DNA from 4 places in the Pseudocitrobacter cyperus genome. Region 2 is predicted to be linked to each of the others. Evidence: riboswitches for the same ligand, from Rfam matches in the RefSeq annotation. Region 2 holds a riboswitch; each other region holds the start of a gene.
What was found. Region 2 has a riboswitch for thiamine pyrophosphate ahead of thiM (hydroxyethylthiazole kinase). Riboswitches for the same ligand answer to the same signal wherever they lie in the genome.
Positions count from the first base shown of each region.

Region 1: it holds a riboswitch for thiamine pyrophosphate, as region 2 does, so the genes downstream of both, thiB (thiamine ABC transporter substrate binding subunit) here and thiM (hydroxyethylthiazole kinase) in region 2, are expected to answer to the same signal.
Region 3: it holds a riboswitch for thiamine pyrophosphate, as region 2 does, so the genes downstream of both, thiC (phosphomethylpyrimidine synthase ThiC) here and thiM (hydroxyethylthiazole kinase) in region 2, are expected to answer to the same signal.
Region 4: it holds a riboswitch for thiamine pyrophosphate, as region 2 does, so the genes downstream of both, tenA (thiaminase II) here and thiM (hydroxyethylthiazole kinase) in region 2, are expected to answer to the same signal.

Region 1 covers NZ_JAYMYY010000002.1:157,581-162,020, forward strand. Annotated here, with positions in the region: gene VSR74_RS09525 (sugar efflux transporter) at 1-635, opposite strand, end outside; gene sgrT (glucose uptake inhibitor SgrT) at 721-873, opposite strand; gene sgrR (HTH-type transcriptional regulator SgrR) at 961-2,616, shown strand; TPP riboswitch at 2,653-2,744, shown strand; gene thiB (thiamine ABC transporter substrate binding subunit) at 2,775-3,758, shown strand; gene thiP (thiamine/thiamine pyrophosphate ABC transporter permease ThiP) at 3,734-4,440, shown strand, end outside.
Region 2 covers NZ_JAYMYY010000004.1:251,377-255,816, reverse strand. Annotated here, with positions in the region: gene VSR74_RS15045 (GntR family transcriptional regulator) at 1-253, opposite strand, end outside; gene thiD (bifunctional hydroxymethylpyrimidine kinase/phosphomethylpyrimidine kinase) at 331-1,131, opposite strand; gene thiM (hydroxyethylthiazole kinase) at 1,128-1,913, opposite strand; TPP riboswitch at 1,948-2,044, opposite strand; gene VSR74_RS15030 (pYEATS domain-containing protein) at 2,110-3,987, opposite strand; gene VSR74_RS15025 (hypothetical protein) at 3,984-4,440, opposite strand, start outside.
Region 3 covers NZ_JAYMYY010000013.1:19,217-23,656, reverse strand. Annotated here, with positions in the region: gene nudC (NAD(+) diphosphatase) at 1-677, opposite strand, end outside; gene rsd (sigma D regulator) at 774-1,262, shown strand; TPP riboswitch at 1,313-1,422, shown strand; gene thiC (phosphomethylpyrimidine synthase ThiC) at 1,508-3,403, shown strand; gene thiE (thiamine phosphate synthase) at 3,403-4,038, shown strand; gene thiF (thiazole biosynthesis adenylyltransferase ThiF) at 4,031-4,440, shown strand, end outside.
Region 4 covers NZ_JAYMYY010000001.1:506,679-511,118, reverse strand. Annotated here, with positions in the region: gene VSR74_RS02505 (ABC transporter permease) at 1-157, opposite strand, end outside; gene VSR74_RS02500 (ABC transporter ATP-binding protein) at 154-894, opposite strand; gene tenA (thiaminase II) at 891-1,574, opposite strand; TPP riboswitch at 1,637-1,738, opposite strand; gene lysM (peptidoglycan-binding protein LysM) at 1,816-2,259, opposite strand; gene VSR74_RS02485 (glycoside hydrolase family 10 protein) at 2,320-3,648, opposite strand; gene VSR74_RS02480 (VF530 family protein) at 3,714-3,992, opposite strand; gene lysC (lysine-sensitive aspartokinase 3) at 4,092-4,440, opposite strand, start outside.

The DNA of each region.
Region 1 (4,440 bases), on a different contig from region 2:
CAGCCGCTGACCTGGGTGATTTCAACGTCCGCCGCCTGCTCAACACGCGCCACAGACGGCAGCATTAGCGTAATCATCGCCAGGCTGATGGCAAAAATCCCGGCGGCAATCGCGAACATCATCGTAAAGCCGTAATTCAGCGCCAGCATAAACGCCAGCGGCGGGCCAATTACCCACGCCAGAGAAAGCTGCGCACGCATCACCGAACTGAACATCACCACTTCCCGCGCCGAGCTGTCTGCATACTCACGCGCCAGTGCAAAAAGCTGTGGCATCGCGGCATTGGCGATAGACGCCAGCAGCACGCCGCAGGTGATCAAGGTTAAATAGTGACGATTGAAGGCGAACAGCAGCGCATTTCCCACCGCCATCAGGCAGCAGAACATAATCAACTTGCGACGATCGCCCTGACTGTCAGATCGTTTTGCCAGCCACAGGCTGACCAGGATCCCGGCGATAGCATTAACCGTATAAAACAGCCCCACCCAGAACGGCTGTGCGCCCACTTCCCGGCTGAGAAACAGACTGAGCGTCGGCGCCTGTAACGCCCCGGCAACGCCCATCATAAACGCCACCAGCATAAAGGCCGCGTAGACACCGTTGAGACGTCGTCCCATCGTCATAATCCAGAGCATGAGAGATCCTTTAGCGCACGAGAAATAAAAAAAGCCAGCAGATGATACCTGCTGGCAAATACTCAGTCACACATGATTTGGCGATTTAGTGTTCAGAGGTCGAGCGCGTAACCTCCCACTGCATCAGATCTTCAAGCATTTTGAGCCGCATCCCTGCCATCTGGCGGGCCAGCCAGCAAACATGGCGTGTCGCGTGAAAATAGCACTGATAGAACTGACGTGTGGTTGACCTCTTCATATTCACCTCCCCGCTTCATCGAAACTGATTATTGGCTTAATATAGGGATTAATAAATTGCTGAGTTTTTGTCAGGAGTTCCCCTTTTATGCCTTCTGGTCGACTGCAACAACAATTCATCCGGCTGTGGCAATGCTGCGATGGCAAGGCGCAGGAAACGACGCTGAACGAACTGGCGGAGCTACTGAGCTGTTCACGCCGCCACATGCGCACCCTGTTAAACACCATGGAAGAGCGCGGCTGGCTGACCTGGGAAGCCGAGGCCGGGCGCGGTAAACGGTCACGTTTAACCTTTCTCTATACCGGGCTGGCATTACAGCAGCAGCGGGCAGAAGACCTGCTGGAACAGGATCGCATCGACCAACTGGTGCAACTGGTTGGTGATAAATCGACGGTGCGGCAAATGCTGGTCTCGCATCTGGGGCGCAGCTTCCGCCAGGGGCGGCATATCCTGCGCGTCCTCTACTATCGCCCGATGCAAAATCTGTTGCCTGGCACGGCGTTACGCCGTTCAGAAACCCATATCGCCCGGCAGATTTTCAGCGCCCTGACGCGCATAAATGAGGAAAATGGGGAACTGGAAGCCGACATTGCGCACCACTGGAAGGAGATTTCCCCTTTGCACTGGCGCTTTTATTTGCGCCCAGGTATTCATTTTCATAATGGCCGCGAGCTGGAGATGGAAGACATTATCCGCTCGCTGGAGCGTATTAACGCTCTGCCGCTCTACTCCCATATCACGCAAATTGTCTCTCCCACCGCCTGGACGCTGGATATCCATCTCTCCCACGCCGACCGCTGGCTGCCGTGGTTGCTGGGCCATACACCGGCGATGATTTTACCGCGCGAATGGCCTTCACTCCCCCATTTCGCCCATCAGCCGATTGGTACCGGCCCTTATGCGGTAGTGCGCAATAATCAGAACCAGCTCAAAATACATGCCTTCGAAGAATACTTCGGGTTTCGCGCATTAATAGACGAAGTGAATGTTTGGGTACTCCCTGATGTAGCGGAAGATCTTAGCTGCGGGCTCACATTGCAGGGCACCACGCAAAGCGAGCAGGCCGTCGAAAGCCGTCTTGAAGAGGGCTGCTACTATCTGTTGTTCGACGCGCGTTCACCACGCGGCGCTAATCAGAATGTGCGCCGCTGGCTGAGTCACATACTTTCCCCGGCGAATGTGCTCTATCACGCCTCTGAACAGTATCAGCAGTACTGGTTCCCGGCCTACGGCATGCTGCCGCGCTGGCACCACGCACATAGAAAAATCAGCGAAAAACCCGCCGGGCTGGAACGCATTACGCTCGGTTTCTATCGCGACCACGTCGAACATCGGGTTATTGCCAGAATTATGGAAAAACTTCTGGCAGAACATAGCGTTAAACTGGAAATTCATGAAATCGATTATGACGAATGGCACAGCGGCGAGGTGGTCAGCGATGTGTGGCTTAACAGCGCTAATTTCACCATGCCGCTGGATTTCTCCCTGTTTGCCCACCTCTGTGAAGTGCCGCTTCTTCAGCGCTGCATCGCGCGCGACTGGCAGGGCGACATTCGTCAGTGGCATGCGGGTGAACTGGATCTCCCGACCTGGTGCCAGCAGCTACTGGAGCAGCAGGCGATTGTGCCGCTCATCCACCACTGGCTGCGCATCCAGGGGCAACGCAGTATGCGCGGGGTGCGAATGAACACGCTGGGCTGGTTCGACTTTAAATCCGCGTGGTTCGCTCCGCCGGATCCATAGCGCTTTTGATTTATTCACGTAATCATTACAATAGCGAGCTACTCAACGGGGTGCAGAAGTTTGCTGAGAGATACCCGTCGAACCTGATCCGGATAACGCCGGCGGAGGGATTTGAGGCCAACTCAAAATCCTTTGCCACCTGCTTACTGAGGTGCAAAGTGTTAAAAAAATGTCTGCCACTGCTGGCGCTTCTCGCCATGCCAGTTTTCGCCAAACCGGTGCTCACGGTTTACACCTATGACTCCTTCGCTGCCGACTGGGGCCCGGGCCCGGTGGTAAAAAAGGCCTTTGAAGCCGACTGTGACTGCGAGCTGAAATTCGTGGCTCTGGAAGATGGCGTTTCCCTGCTTAATCGCCTGCGCATGGAAGGGAAAAAAAGCAAAGCTGACGTAGTGCTGGGGCTCGATAACAATCTATTGCAAGCCGCCAGCCAGACAAAATTGTTCGCTAAAAGCGGCGTGCCGGTAAGCGCCGTTAACGTTCCCGGCGGCTGGAGCGATGACACCTTCGTGCCCTTCGATTATGGCTATTTCGCCTTTGTTTATGACAAAAACAAACTGAAAAACCCGCCGAAAAGCCTGAAAGAACTGGTTGAGAGCGATCAGAAATGGCGCGTGATTTATCAGGATCCGCGCACCAGCACACCGGGGCTTGGCCTGCTGCTGTGGATGCAAAAAGTCTACGGCGATGATGCTCCGCAAGCCTGGCAAAAACTGGCGGCAAAAACCGTCACCGTCACTAAAGGCTGGAGTGAAGCCTACGGCCTGTTCCTGAAAGGCGAGAGCGACCTGGTGCTGAGCTATACCACCTCCCCGGCGTATCATATTATCGAAGAGAAAAAAGACAACTACGCCGCCGCGCCGTTTGCCGAAGGGCACTATTTACAGGTAGAAGTGGCAGCGCGCACTGCCGCCAGCAAACAGCCGGAACTGGCAGAAAAATTCCTGAAATTTATGGTATCTCCGGCGTTCCAGCAGGCCATTCCGACCGGCAACTGGATGTATCCGGTGGCCGGAGTAACGCTGCCTGCGGGTTTTGATGCGCTCGCCAAACCGCAAACCGCGCTGGAATTTACTCCGCAGGAAGTGGCCGCAGAACGACAGAACTGGATTGCAGCATGGCAACGCGCCGTCAGCCGTTAATTCCCGGCTGGTTCTGGCCAGGCCTCACAGCGGCGGTGCTTATCGTCGCTGTGGCGCTGGCTGCGTTTCTGTCACTCTGGTTAAGCGCCCCGGAGGCAAGCTGGCATACGCTGCTGGCCGATAGCTATCTCTGGCATGTGGTGCGTTTCTCTTTCTGGCAGGCATTTCTCTCTGCGCTGCTGTCGGTTGTGCCTGCCATTTTCCTCGCCCGCGCACTCTATCGCCGCCGCTTTGCTGGCCGCGAACTGTTGCTGCGCCTGTGCGCAATGACGTTAATTCTCCCTGTTCTGGTCGCGGTATTCGGCATTCTGAGCGTTTACGGTCGCCAGGGTTGGCTGGCGCAGATTTTTGCCGCCCTGGGGCTGGAATGGCGCTTCTCGCCCTACGGCTTACAGGGCATTTTGCTGGCGCACGTCTTTTTCAATATGCCGATGGCGACGCGTCTGCTATTGCAGGCGCTGGAACAGATCCCCGGCGAACAACGTCAGCTTGCCGCCCAGCTCGGCATACGTGGGTTTAACTTCTTTCGCTTCGTGGAATGGCCGTGGTTACGTCGGCAAATCCTGCCCATCAGCGCGCTTATCTTTATGCTCTGCTTCGCCAGCTTCGCCACCGTGCTTTCACTGGGCGGCGGGCCGAAAGCCACAACCATAGAACTCGCCATTTACCAGGCGCTCAATTT
Region 2 (4,440 bases):
TACCATAGCCACGCGCTCGGGTCACTACGCCTTCATCCTCCAGCGTCTGCATCGCCTTGCGTACTGTAATGCGTGACACACCGGTTAACTGACTCAGGTCGCGCTCGCCGGGCAAAATATTGCCGTGCTCCAGCACACCGTTGCGCACGGCATTTTTTACCGTTTCAGCAAACTTAAGGTAGAGCGGCATATTATCGCCCGCGGCAATTCGCTCATTGAGCTGCGCAATCAACCGGGTATGTGCTTGTTCCATTTATCTTTCTCTGCAATAGGCCCCAGGCCAGTATAGCCCGGAAGAGTACGCTCTGGCAGAGGAAATAGCAGTGAACATTACCACCAGGCATGGAAATGGTGCACCGGGCCAATCCCGCTGCCGACCTCCAGCGTATCGGCCTGCGCCAGCGCGGCGGAGAGCCAGGTTTTAGCTTCCAGCACCGTGTCACCCCAACTGCGATGACGCGGACGTAGCGCCGCCAGCGCGGCAGAGAGCGTACAACCGGTACCGTGGGTGTTTTTAGTCTGTACGCGCGGCGCGGTAAAACGCTGTTCACCCTCGCGGGTAAAGAGCCAGTCAGGACTTTCGGCATCATCCAGATGACCGCCCTTCATCAACACGGCACCACACCCCATAGTCAGCAGCGCGCGTCCCTGTTCGAGCATCTCCCGTTCGTTGCGCGCATGGGGAACATCCAGCAACGCCGCGGCTTCCGGCAGGTTTGGCGTGATTAACGAGACCTGGGGCAGCAGGCGTTTACGCAGAGTTTCCACCGCTGCCGGGGATAACAGCGCATCGCCGCTTTTCGCCAGCATTACCGTATCCAGCACCACGTTTTCCACACGGTGGCGCTGCAAACGCTCCGCCACGGCTTCCACAATATCCGTTTCCGCCAGCATGCCGATTTTGGTGGTATCAATGCGCACATCGTTAAAGACTGAATCCAGTTGCGCCGCGACAAAATCGGGTTCAATACGGTAGACCGACTGCACTCCATGCGTATTTTGCGCCACCAGCGCCGTGATCACCGAACAGCCGTATGCGCCCAGCGCCGAGAACGTTTTCAGATCAGCCTGAATCCCCGCACCGCCGCTTGGGTCAGTACCGGCTATCGTTAATGCGTTAATCCGTTTCATGCCAGCGCCTCCCCGTTGAGTGCATACAGCGCATCGAGGAAAGCCGGGGTAAAACTGCCAGGCCCCTTCCCTGCGGCGGCCTGTGCGCCCGCCCGCTTCATAAAGGCGCAGGCGGCAGCAACATTATCGAGCCTGTCGCCCGGCAGCGCACAACTCGCGGCAACCACCGCCGATAGCGCGCATCCGGTTCCAACCACGCGAGTCATCAGCGGATCGCCGCCCGTAACGGCGACAACACGTTGACCATCAGTGATGTAATCCACTTCGCCCGTCACCGCCACAATGGTGTTGATCTGACGCGCCAGCGCCTGTGCGGCAGGCAGTGCCGCGGCCGCAGTGTCGGTTGTGTCCACGCCGCGCCCGCCCGCGCTGATTCCGGCAAGCGCCATAATTTCTGAGGCGTTAGCGCGAATAGCGGCAGGTTTTAACTTTAAAAGTTGCTGACAAAATTCCGTGCGCAGCGTCAACGCGCCCACCGCCACCGGGTCAAGCGCCCAGGGTTTGCCTGACTGGTTCGCACTCAGCGCGGCGGCATGCATTGCCTGCGCGCGCGGCTGAGTCAGCGTACCGACGTTTATCAACAGCGCATCGGCAATCGCAGAGAACTGCGCGGCTTCCTGCGCATCGATCACCATCGCGGGCGATGCCCCCAGGGCAAGCAGAACATTGGCGGTAAAGGTCTGCACGACATCGTTAGTCATACAGTGAACCAGGGGGGCGTGTTGGCGGAAAAGATGTAGCGAATGCGCAATTTGCGCGGGACTAAGCGGCTCTGCTTGCATGGTTTGCTCCTGCCAGGACGTTCAGAAGCAATGACCGGATGGTCTCTGACTTCCCTACGCTGGCATTATCCAGATCAGGTGGTACGGGTTTTTCTCAGCCTTCACAAAGAAGGGCACCCCGAGTCATTTAAAATCAGTGTCGATAGTAATGCCCGCAGATCGTCTTGTAAACGGCAAAAGCCCAACACCACGGGCATTAGCGCTCTTTTACGATTTTTGGCGCATCAGGAATGCTCGCGAGATCGATTTCAAGTTCATCCCCGGTTTTCGGCAACCATACCCCAACCGTGAAGCCGCCCCATACCTGCAGGCGCAATTGCGCTCTGCGCCCCCGGAAAGCGACTTTCATTATCGAAGGTGAAAAAGTAGGATGGAGCACAAACCACGCGAAATCGCCGAGCGCCACACGCTCTGCGCTATCTGCCTCAACGATCAGCGCAACGTTAACCCAGTTTTGTCGTTTCGAAGCCGAGAACGCCGCCGCGATCCGAAAACCGCCCTGCCTCGCTTCCCCGCCAAAACGCCCCTTGTTGGGATCATCATCCGGGCCTGGCGGGCGCCTGAACGCGGGGAGATCGATAGCGTCATCAGGGCCAACAGAGAACCAGGATGAGGAAGTCACCTTATCGTAATCTTCCGGGGGATGAGCCGGTGAGTTGTCCTTGCCGATGATCTCTATCTGGCCTGCACTTACCCTACCTTCGAATATGACGAGGGTATCCTGGGTGCGAAGCCTACCAGACGGATTCCTGTGGGGAACCAGCAGGTGATGTTCTTTTAATGCGGCCTGATCCCGGGCGAGCCATGTGAATGTAGGGCCCGCGCCCCGTTGCAGCGGAAGCTCCCTGTGCCAGCGATTATAAAGACGATAAAACCGCTTCACCGCGGGGGATATCTTCCCGCTACTGCTTTTAGCAAGGTAATCGGATATTCCTAAGGCCATCTCAGCAAACAACTGATTCGTATAGCGAAAATAGGGAGAGCCGGCAACCTGGGCTTGCGCCAGGTACGTAATTGCCTGCTCAACCGTCTTCTCCAGAGAGGCCGTCGACGCGTTGCTGGCCGTGCTCAGCGTCAGGCTGGCACGAATGACATGCGCCTCAAACGCCCAACTGGCGCGCTCAACCAGCGCGTCTGCCCAGGCAAGATCGATACTCTGAAATATGTCCGGAAAGCGAATCGCCAGCAGACCGACCAGCATTGCCCGCCAGGGATCCGCATCATCGCGCAGCAATGTCCAGCGATCGCTCAGGCCAGGAATATCATCACGAACAGCGGTAGCATCAGCCGAAGTCCCGGCGTCCAGGGTGCGGATGAGCGCCCGTAGACGTGGGTCGACAGGCAGAATACTAAGCTCGATATCTGCGGCTGAAAACGGTGGGGCGACAAGCACAATTTTCGTTCCTCCCTGATAGAGCGGAAGCAGACATCTCTCAATACGCACCCCCTCGCTGGAAGCCGAGAGCCTGACGCGCTGCCCGGCCCAGGGATTACGCAAGGGATCGGCAGGTATTTCGATTTCCAGCCGCCCGGGAAATAACGCCATACGCGATTGGCCGCTGAAGAGACCAAAGGTTTCACGCCCGTTTTTCTCCTCGGATAGTCCAATAGAAAGACGTATTTTCTTGCGGGAAATGTCAGGAGCAACATTCGATAAGTGTTCAGATACCAAATCACTTTCCCGGGAGCGACTGGCTGTCTCGCTCTCATCGGCATCAAATATCCTCCACATAGACTGAAGTTGCTGGTTCATCGATGGTGGGACTTCCGCTACCGTCTGCTGACTGGTCGAATCAAAAAAGCTCGTCTTACTGCCAGATGAAGAGAGCGCAGTAAACGAAGGCAGCACCACGCTGTTGACTCTCCCTTCTTCTACCTGAAACACAACAGATTGCGGCGATACGCCCGCCGGGCTTATCTCAGCCGAATAGATACCGGATTTCAGATCATCCTGCCGAAAGATACGATTGTCAGGCGTGGCGACCCAGTCGGCGATAGTTTCCCCCTCCCCGGTGATCCTGACCGTTCCAACCGATAAATCACCGGGAGCTTCGAAGTGCAGCGTTGTTTTCATGGCACAGTTACCCATTGATCAAACAAGGGCTCCTTGGGCTGGAGCAATAAGGTGTAGTGGTTATTGTCCCTGACGGCAATGGCATAAAGCGCCTCCAGCCCCGGCGGAACAGTCGTCGCCCACGCACCGGCATTTCCCGCCGCCCGAGTCTGTAACCACGGTGAAGCCGGGTCATTCTTCGGGCTGATGATGAAGGCATAATCCTGCATTCGCTCCGGCGGATCCGTGATGACAATAAGCGGCAACCTGAATTGGGTAGCGTCGGGAAAAACGACAGGAAGCATGTCCGTTTGAGCAACGGCGTAGTAAGGCTCAAACGGCAGGTCTTCCCAGTGCCCAAAGAAGACGCGACGCAGTGATTTCAGGTCGTCGAGGAGATCGCGACAACTGACGCTCCACCTGCCACGCCGCCATCGGGCCGACGATCCGCTCAGGCCTTTCAGCACGGCCTGA
Region 3 (4,440 bases), on a different contig from region 2:
TACCAGTTAGCTTCCAGCAGCTCTTTCGGGTCGATCGCGATATCGCCGCTGTCATATTCGGCCATAAACGCGGTCATCAGCGATTGCGGGAATGGCCATGGCTGGGAAGTGACATAACGCAGGTTTTTGATTTTTATACTGCTCTCCTCCATCACTTCACGCGCGACGGCCTGCTCGAGCGTTTCGCCCACTTCGACAAACCCGGCCAGTACGGTATGTATGCCATTGCGATGACGGGTATGTTGGGCCAGCAGAATGGAATCATCACGGCGGATAGCGACGATAATGCAGGGGGCGATTTGCGGGTAGTAGCGTTGGCGGCAGTGGCCGCAGAGCATTGCCCACTCGGTTTTACTCGGGTGCATGGTATGCCCGCAGTAGCCGCAGAATTTATGCGAGCGGTAGAACTCCGCTAACTGCACGCCACGCCCGGCCAGTTGAAACAGGCCCGCATCCTGGTCGAGAATTTGCCGCAGCGAGCCCATATCATGGCGACGTGGTTGCTGAATCAGCCACACCGGCGAGCCTTGCCATTCACCAATCCGCAGCGCGCGTTGCCCCGCAAGATCGAAATTTCCCGCTTCGCCCCAGGGTAATTCACCGCCCGGCAACCATAATTTTTGCTCATGGCTGACGACCCACCAGCCGATGTCTAATTTTTCAATTATACGATCCATATCTATTGCACTACCTTTGCTTCACTGGCATGTTATTTACATTATCGTTACATCTTAGTGCGCAGTCTTTAAACCCACTTGTGCGGAGTCAATCACATGTTAAACCAGCTCGAAAGCCTGACGGAGCATGTTGGAGGCAGTAACAAACTGGTCGACCGCTGGCTCAACATACGCAAGCAATTGCTTGTCGCTTATTCCAACCTGATTGGGATTAAGCCTGGCAAAGAATCGTTTATACGGCTGAATGAAAAAGCACTGGATGATTTTTGTCAGCGACTGGTGGACTACCTCTCCTCCTGTCACTTCAGTATTTATGAACGCATTCTCCATAAATTGGAAGGCGACAATGCGCTTTTAACCGCCACCAAAATCTGGCCCAGGCTGGAAGCCAATACCCAGTTAATTATGGAATACTACGACTCCAGCCTGGAGACGGCCATCGATCACGATAATTGCTTTGAATTTCAACAGGCGTTGTCGGATATCGGCGAAGCGCTGGAGGCGCGTTTTGAACTCGAAGATAAGCTAATTATGCTTGTGCTGGATGCAATGCACGAGAATGGCGGGATCAAACGTCCCGCTTGAGATTTTACGCATTAACGCGTAGTTTACATTCATTGCCCCTTTAGAGGGGCTACATCTTGTCGGAGTGCCACGTGTGAAAGCACAGGCTGAGACCGTTAATTCGGGATCCGCGGAACCTGATCAGGCTAATACCTGCGAAGGGAACAAGAGTAATTTAGTTTTATGCCTTTGCCTTCACGGGCGCTGTGCAGCCATTACTCCATCCGTCGTCTGACAAGCCATATCCTTTCAATCTGGTATGCGCTATGTCTACAACAAAACTAACCCGCCGCGAACAACGCGAACAGGCTCAACGCTTTATTCATACTCTGGAAGGCACTGCTTTCCCTAACTCGCGCCGTATTTATCTTACAGGCTCACAGGCTGGCGTGCGCGTCCCCATGCGCGAGATCCAGCTAAGCCCGACGCTCATCGGCGGAAGCAAAGAGAACCCGCAGTTCGAAGAGAACGAAGCGATTCCGGTTTACGATACATCTGGCCCCTACGGCGACCCGGCAGAAACGATTGATGTTCGCCAGGGGCTGGCAAAACTTCGCCAGCCATGGATTGATGCGCGTGCAGATAGCGAAACGTTAACAGCGCGCAGCTCCGCCTATACCCAGTCACGCCTGGCAGATGAGTTTCTCGATGCGCTGCGCTTCACCGGCCTGCTGACACCAAAACGTGCGCGACCCGGCAAACGCGTCACCCAACTGCACTATGCGCGCCGGGGGGTAATCACCCCGGAGATGGAGTTCATCGCCCTGCGCGAAAACATGGGGCGCGAGCGTATTCGCAGCGAAGCGCTGCGTCAGCAGCATCCGGGGCAAAGTTTCGGTACGTTGCTGCCGCCAAATATTACGCCTGAGTTCGTGCGCGCCGAAGTGGCGGCTGGTCGGGCGATAATCCCGGCCAATATTAATCATCCGGAATCAGAACCGATGATCATCGGGCGCAACTTCCTGGTGAAGGTGAACGCCAATATTGGCAACTCGGCAGTCACCTCCTCTATTGAGGAGGAGGTGGAAAAACTGGTGTGGGCGACACGCTGGGGAGCCGATACGGTGATGGATCTCTCAACGGGTCGCTACATCCATGAAACCCGCGAGTGGATCCTGCGCAACAGCCCGGTACCGATTGGCACAGTACCGATCTACCAGGCGCTGGAGAAGGTCAACGGGATCGCTGAAGATCTCACCTGGGAAGCGTTCCGCGACACACTGCTGGAGCAGGCGGAACAGGGCGTCGACTACTTTACCATTCATGCGGGCGTACTGCTGCGCTACGTGCCGATGACCGCCAAACGCCTGACGGGGATTGTGTCACGCGGCGGATCGATCATGGCGAAATGGTGCCTGTCGCATCATCAGGAAAACTTCCTCTATCAGCACTTCCGCGAAATCTGTGAAATCTGTGCGGCCTATGATGTCTCGCTGTCACTGGGCGACGGCCTGCGCCCGGGCTCCATTCAGGATGCTAACGATGAAGCTCAATTTGCCGAACTGCATACCCTGGGTGAGCTGACGAAAATCGCCTGGGAGTATGACGTACAGGTGATGATTGAAGGCCCCGGCCATGTGCCAATGCAGATGATCCGCCGCAATATGACTGAAGAGCTGGAACACTGCCACGAAGCGCCTTTTTATACACTCGGGCCGCTCACCACCGACATTGCCCCTGGTTACGACCATTTCACCTCCGGGATTGGCGCGGCAATGATTGGCTGGTTCGGCTGCGCCATGCTCTGTTATGTGACGCCAAAAGAGCACCTTGGCTTACCCAACAAAGAAGACGTAAAACAAGGGCTTATCACATATAAGATAGCCGCCCATGCGGCAGACCTGGCAAAAGGCCATCCCGGCGCGCAAATTCGCGATAACGCCATGTCGAAAGCGCGCTTTGAATTTCGCTGGGAAGATCAGTTCAACCTCGCCCTCGACCCCTTCACCGCCCGTGCGTATCACGATGAAACACTGCCGCAGGAATCTGGCAAGGTTGCTCATTTCTGCTCCATGTGCGGCCCCAAATTCTGTTCCATGAAAATCACCCAGGAAGTGCGCGATTACGCAGCGCAACAAGCCGTGGAGGATGGCATGGCCGGGATGTCCGGGCAGTTCCGCGCCCGGGGTGGCGAAATTTATATCCCTCAGGAGAATCAATAATGTATCAGCCCCATTTTCCCCCGGTTCCTTTCCGTTTAGGTCTCTATCCCGTTGTCGATAGCGTGGAGTGGATCGCACGTTTGCTGGAAGCCGGTGTGCGCACAATCCAGCTACGCATAAAAGATAAGCAGGATGATGAGGTAGAGGCTGATGTCATCGCCGCCATCGCGTTGGGTCGGCGCTATAACGCGCGTTTGTTTATTAATGACTACTGGCGTCTGGCGATTAAACACCAGGCTTATGGCGTGCATCTGGGGCAGGAAGATCTGGAAACGACCGATCTCGATGCGATTCGCGCAGCCAACTTACGGCTTGGCGTGTCGACCCATGATGATATGGAAATTGACGTCGCGCTGGCGGCGCAGCCTTCCTACATCGCCCTTGGCCACGTATTCCCCACGCAAACCAAGCAGATGCCTTCCGCGCCGCAGGGGGTGGAGCAACTCGCCGTACATATCTCACGGCTGGGAGATTACCCGACGGTTGCCATTGGCGGTATCAGCCTTGAACGCGCCCCAGCGGTGCTGGCGACCGGCGTCGGCAGCATCGCTGTCGTGAGTGCGATTACGCAGGCCGCAGACTGGCGCGACGCCACCGCAAAGCTACTGGCGCTGGCAGGAGTGGGCGATGAATGATCGCGATTTCATGCGCTACAGCCGCCAGATGTTACTGGAGGATATCGCCGTGGAGGGCCAGCAAAAATTGCTCGCCAGCCGGGTGCTTATCGTCGGGCTCGGCGGGTTGGGCGCGCCTGCGGCGCTCTATCTTGCCGGCGCGGGCGTCGGCACATTAGTGCTTGCCGACGATGACGAAGTCCATCTCAGCAATCTTCACCGTCAGATTACGTTTACCACGCACGACATCGCCCGCGCCAAAGCGGATGCGACACGCGAGCGACTGGCCGCATTAAACCCGGATATCACTCTCACAACGCTCACCCAGCGGCTGGCGGGCGATGCGCTCAGGCAGGCGGTACAAGAAGTGGATCTGGTGCTCGATTGCACCGATAACATGGCAACGCGCCAGGCGATTAACGC
Region 4 (4,440 bases), on a different contig from region 2:
ACCCCAGATAGCGGGCGTTATCGTGAAGCGCCTGGATCACCGCGACGGGGGACGGGAGCAGAAAAGCAGGAATATCTCCCAGCGTCGCCAGCCACCACAAACCGATTAGCCCAATAAACAGGGTTAACCCGCGCCAGATACGTGAAAGAACGCTCATTGTGTGCTCCTGGTTAACAATCTCATCAGGGCACTCTGACTCTGGATGACCGCAGGGTCATCAATCTGGCGTGGCGGAGATCCGTCGGGCGAGTTCGTATCATCAATTCCACCCGGATGTTGCGATAGCACAAGGATCTTATGGCTGAGGCGACATGCTTCCGCAGGATCGTGCGTAATCAGTAGCACGGTACGATCGGCCAGAAGTTCTGCGGCCATTGTCTGAATGGTTGCCCGGGTAATGGCATCCAGCGCTGAAAAGGGTTCATCCATCAGCACGATGGGTTGTTGCTCGTAGAGGGTTCGTGCAATCGCGGCGCGCTGGCGCATCCCGCCAGAAAGCGTTTCAGGGAGTGATGCGCCGCAGCCGCTCAGCCCCACGCGCTCCAGCAGATATTGCGCACGCTCACGGTCAGCTTTTTCGCCGCGCAGACGTGAACCGAGACACACATTCTGTTCAATCGTCAGCCACGGATAGAGCAAATCGCGTTGCCCCATCCAGGCGATCCGCCCGCTTAGTGGGCGACCTTTGTCATCCGTTACTGTGCCTGACGTAGGGGACAGCAGCCCGGCGACGATACGCAGCAGACTGGTTTTTCCCGCACCGCTCGCGCCCAATAAAGAGACAAAACGTCCCGCCGGAATGTCGATATTGAGCTTTTCAAATACCGTTTTAGCCCCATAGCGTAACGTTAAATCAGCCACTCTGATGGCCGGTGATGTATTCACATCCATCATGATTTGGCATCCAGCCCCATCTGCCAGAATGCGCCTTCCAGTCGGGTTGCGGTGGTAAAAAGCGTAGTCAGTTCGGCGAAACGGCTGTCGCCGCCGCGTTGCTGCGCCAGGGTTTCGAACAGGGTCAGTGATGACTGAACACCGGCAAGATAGCTTTCATCACCGTAGTTGCGGATCCACGGGCCGTAAGGGTTGCCCTCGAAAACTGTCGCGGGGTCATTCAGAAGGCGCAGACCGATTTCGGCATAGCCCGCAACGCAGGGCATCAGGACGGTAAGCAGATCCAGCACATCGCCGGAATGGCCGACATCCAGTACATAGCGAGTGTAATTGATGGTCTCTGCGGCCTCTTCGACCTGGATGATATCCGATTCCGATAATCCCCATTGCTGGCAGTAACTGAGATGCAGGGGAAGTTCATTCAGAATGGCGTTCAACGATGCGCTTGCGGCACGCATCTGTGCAGGCGTTTGCAGCTTACTCACCAGCAAAGCATAGGCACGAGCGAAATGAATTAAAAACAGATAATCCTGGGTCAGATAACGGCGGAACGCAGGCTCAGGCAGAGTGCCCGCGCCAAGTTGCTGCACAAAATCATGGGCGACATAACCGCGCCAGTGGCTACCTGCCTGCTGGCGAAGGCGTCCGTAAAGACCGCTTTCAAACATCGATAAAGACATGGGACCTCCAGTAATGAGTGGAGATCCGGGCGCAATGAGGGAAGAACAGGAATGGCTGTACAGAAAAATGGCTAACCCGTCCCTTCGCTGGCATGACCCAGATCAGGTTCTAAGGGTTCGGCTTACGCCATCTCAGCCCATTCTGGACACCCCTCGGACAGGAGGTTTTATACGATATTTCGCTTGTGAATACAACGAGAGAGGAGGCTTACCGGGTAGCTCTCCCGGTAAGCGGGGGGTATCAGATTTTAGGAATACGTAAAGTTTGGCCAGGATAGATTTTATCCGGGTGGGAGAGCATAGGGCGGTTGGCTTCAAAAATGGCGTTATACTTATTGGCATCGCCATAAACCGACTTTGAAATGGCGCTCAGCGTATCACCGGATTTCACAGTGTAGTACGTCGCTTCATCGGAAGTATCCGCCGCCTTAATGTTATTCTCAACTTCACTGACGCCCGCGACGTTACCGATCGCCACCTGGATTTTCTCTTTCTGTTCCTGGGTTAAGCCATCGCCAGTGACGCTGGCTTTGCCATCGACCACGGTGACCTGAACCTTATCCGCGCCAGGAATGTTAAGTTTCTTCAGGTGCTCCATCACTTTTTCACCCTGATCCTGATGCGTATCCGTCAGCTTATCCCACAGTTTTTCACCAGCTTCTTTCACGAAGTTAAACAGTCCCATATCCTTTCTCCAGTAAAGAATGTCAGGGTAAGCATAGCAGAGGGTTATCGATTCCGTGCATTAGTGTCCCCAGCGAGTTTTGAGGTAGTTCACGGCCTGACGCGTTTGTGGCTGATTAAGATTATCTTCCCGGAACAGGATGGTGCCGTTGATACCGGGAATCGATTCGTTTAAATCGATCTGTTTGCTCAGTTCCGGCACACCGCCATTAATCGCCCAGTCGGGCTCTTTCCTGGAGGGTTCTCCGACTTTGTAAAGCGCCACCCCGATGTATAGCCGCGTATTGGTGGGTTTAACGACGTCTGCCCACCATTTAGCCAGCACATCATAACGGGCTGCATCCCGGGCGAACGGCCAGTATAGCTGCGGGGCGATGTAATCCAGCAGACCCAGTTTCACCCACTGGCGTGTATCGGCAAAGGACTCATCATAAGCCGCCGCCCCGCGCGTATCTGAGCCTAACGGATCGTGAGAGCGGTTACGCCAGACGCCCGCCGGGCTTACGCCGAACTCAACGCCAGGTTTCAGTTGCTTAATGGTGTGTGAAACCTGCTCAATCAGGCTCTGCGTATTGTGACGACGCCAGTCCGCTTTCGAGGCATATTGCTGCCCGTATGTGCGCCATGTCTGGTTATCATTCAGCGCAGAACCGGGGGTTTCCGTATAGAAATAATCATCAAATTGCACGCCATCAACGGGATAGTTTGTCACCACTTCCGCCACAATGCTGGTTATCCAGTCACGGACTTCAGGAATACCGGGGTCGAGCACAAAACGGTCGCTGGAGGTGCGGATCCAGTCACGATGCAAAACAAAGATACTGGCCGGCTGCTGCGACAATGTGCGATTAAGCTCCGCCACCGTCGAGGGTTTGGTATTTGTCGTCACCCGATAGGGGTTGAACCACGCGTGGACTTTCATGCCGCGCTTATGCGCTTCATCCAGCATAAACTGCAGGGGGTCGTAACCGGGGTTTTCGCCAATTTTGCCGGTTAACGTATCGGACCAGGGCAAAATTTTTGATGGCCATAGGGCAGTTCCGTCTGGCTTGACCTGGAAAAACACGGTGTTAATACCGAGCTGTTTAAGATTGTCCAGCTTGGCGGTGAGCGCTTCTTTCTGTTTATTAATACGAATGGCCGGGCTACTGATATTCACGGTGTTAACCGGAGGCCAGTCGAGGCGAGAGACCGTCGCCAGCCAAACGCCGCGCATCGGTTCACTGTTTTGTGGTGACTTCACCGAAGGCTGTGATTGATTGCCAGAGGGTGTAACCAGCGAACTCGGCGGTTTAGAAGAGCAACTGACAACAAGTAAAGCGGCGGCAACCAGGGTGCCAATTTTTTTAACCTGAGTGACCGGGGAGACGCCCCGCAAAGAGATGATCATAAACGCCTGTTTTCTACTAGTCCCTTGAGTGGCGATATTCTCTTACGATTTGCGGGGGAAGGGAATCAGATCTTATCGTCACGTCCCTGCAACCACGGGTTAAACGTGGGTTCGGGAGCGGTGTTATCTTCCAGTGAATCGAGATAAAGCGCTTCAACTTCTGCGCGAGCCCACGGGGTGCGTCGCAAAAATTTGAGACTGGATTTCACACTGGGATCTTTTTTGAAGCAGTTAATGTTGACCCGTTTAGCCAGTTGTTCCCAACCATAGCGGGCAACAAGAGCATTTATCTGCATCTCGAGCGTAACGCCGTGTAAAGGATCGTTGGAGCGGTGAGTTGTCATGAGGCGTCCGGTAGTGAAGTGCGACCTGGAAGCGGGGAAGGTTACAAGAAACTTGCTGCTTCAGCAATGAACAGGGGCGCGTTAGCGCCCCAATGCGTCTTACTCAAACAGCCTGCGGTGCAGTTCAATGACGGCGCTATCGGCGGATTCCCCCGGTAACAAGACGCTCAGATGATTATCTGAAGCGCCATGGCAAATCATGCGCACTGCATGATCGGCAAGGCCGCTAAATGCGTCCCGGCATACGCCTGTTTCCTGGTGAAGTTGGTTGCCAATCAGCGTAACAAGGGCCAGACCGGTTTCAATTTCAACCCGACAGTGAGAGGAGAGTGCCGTCAGCAGCGAAGTGGTCAGCGTGTGGTCTTCCCCGGACGTCGACCCCGTGGAGTCGAGCGCCAGTGCAACGCTATTCTCGGAAGTGGTAAGCAGATCCACCGCAACCTCATGG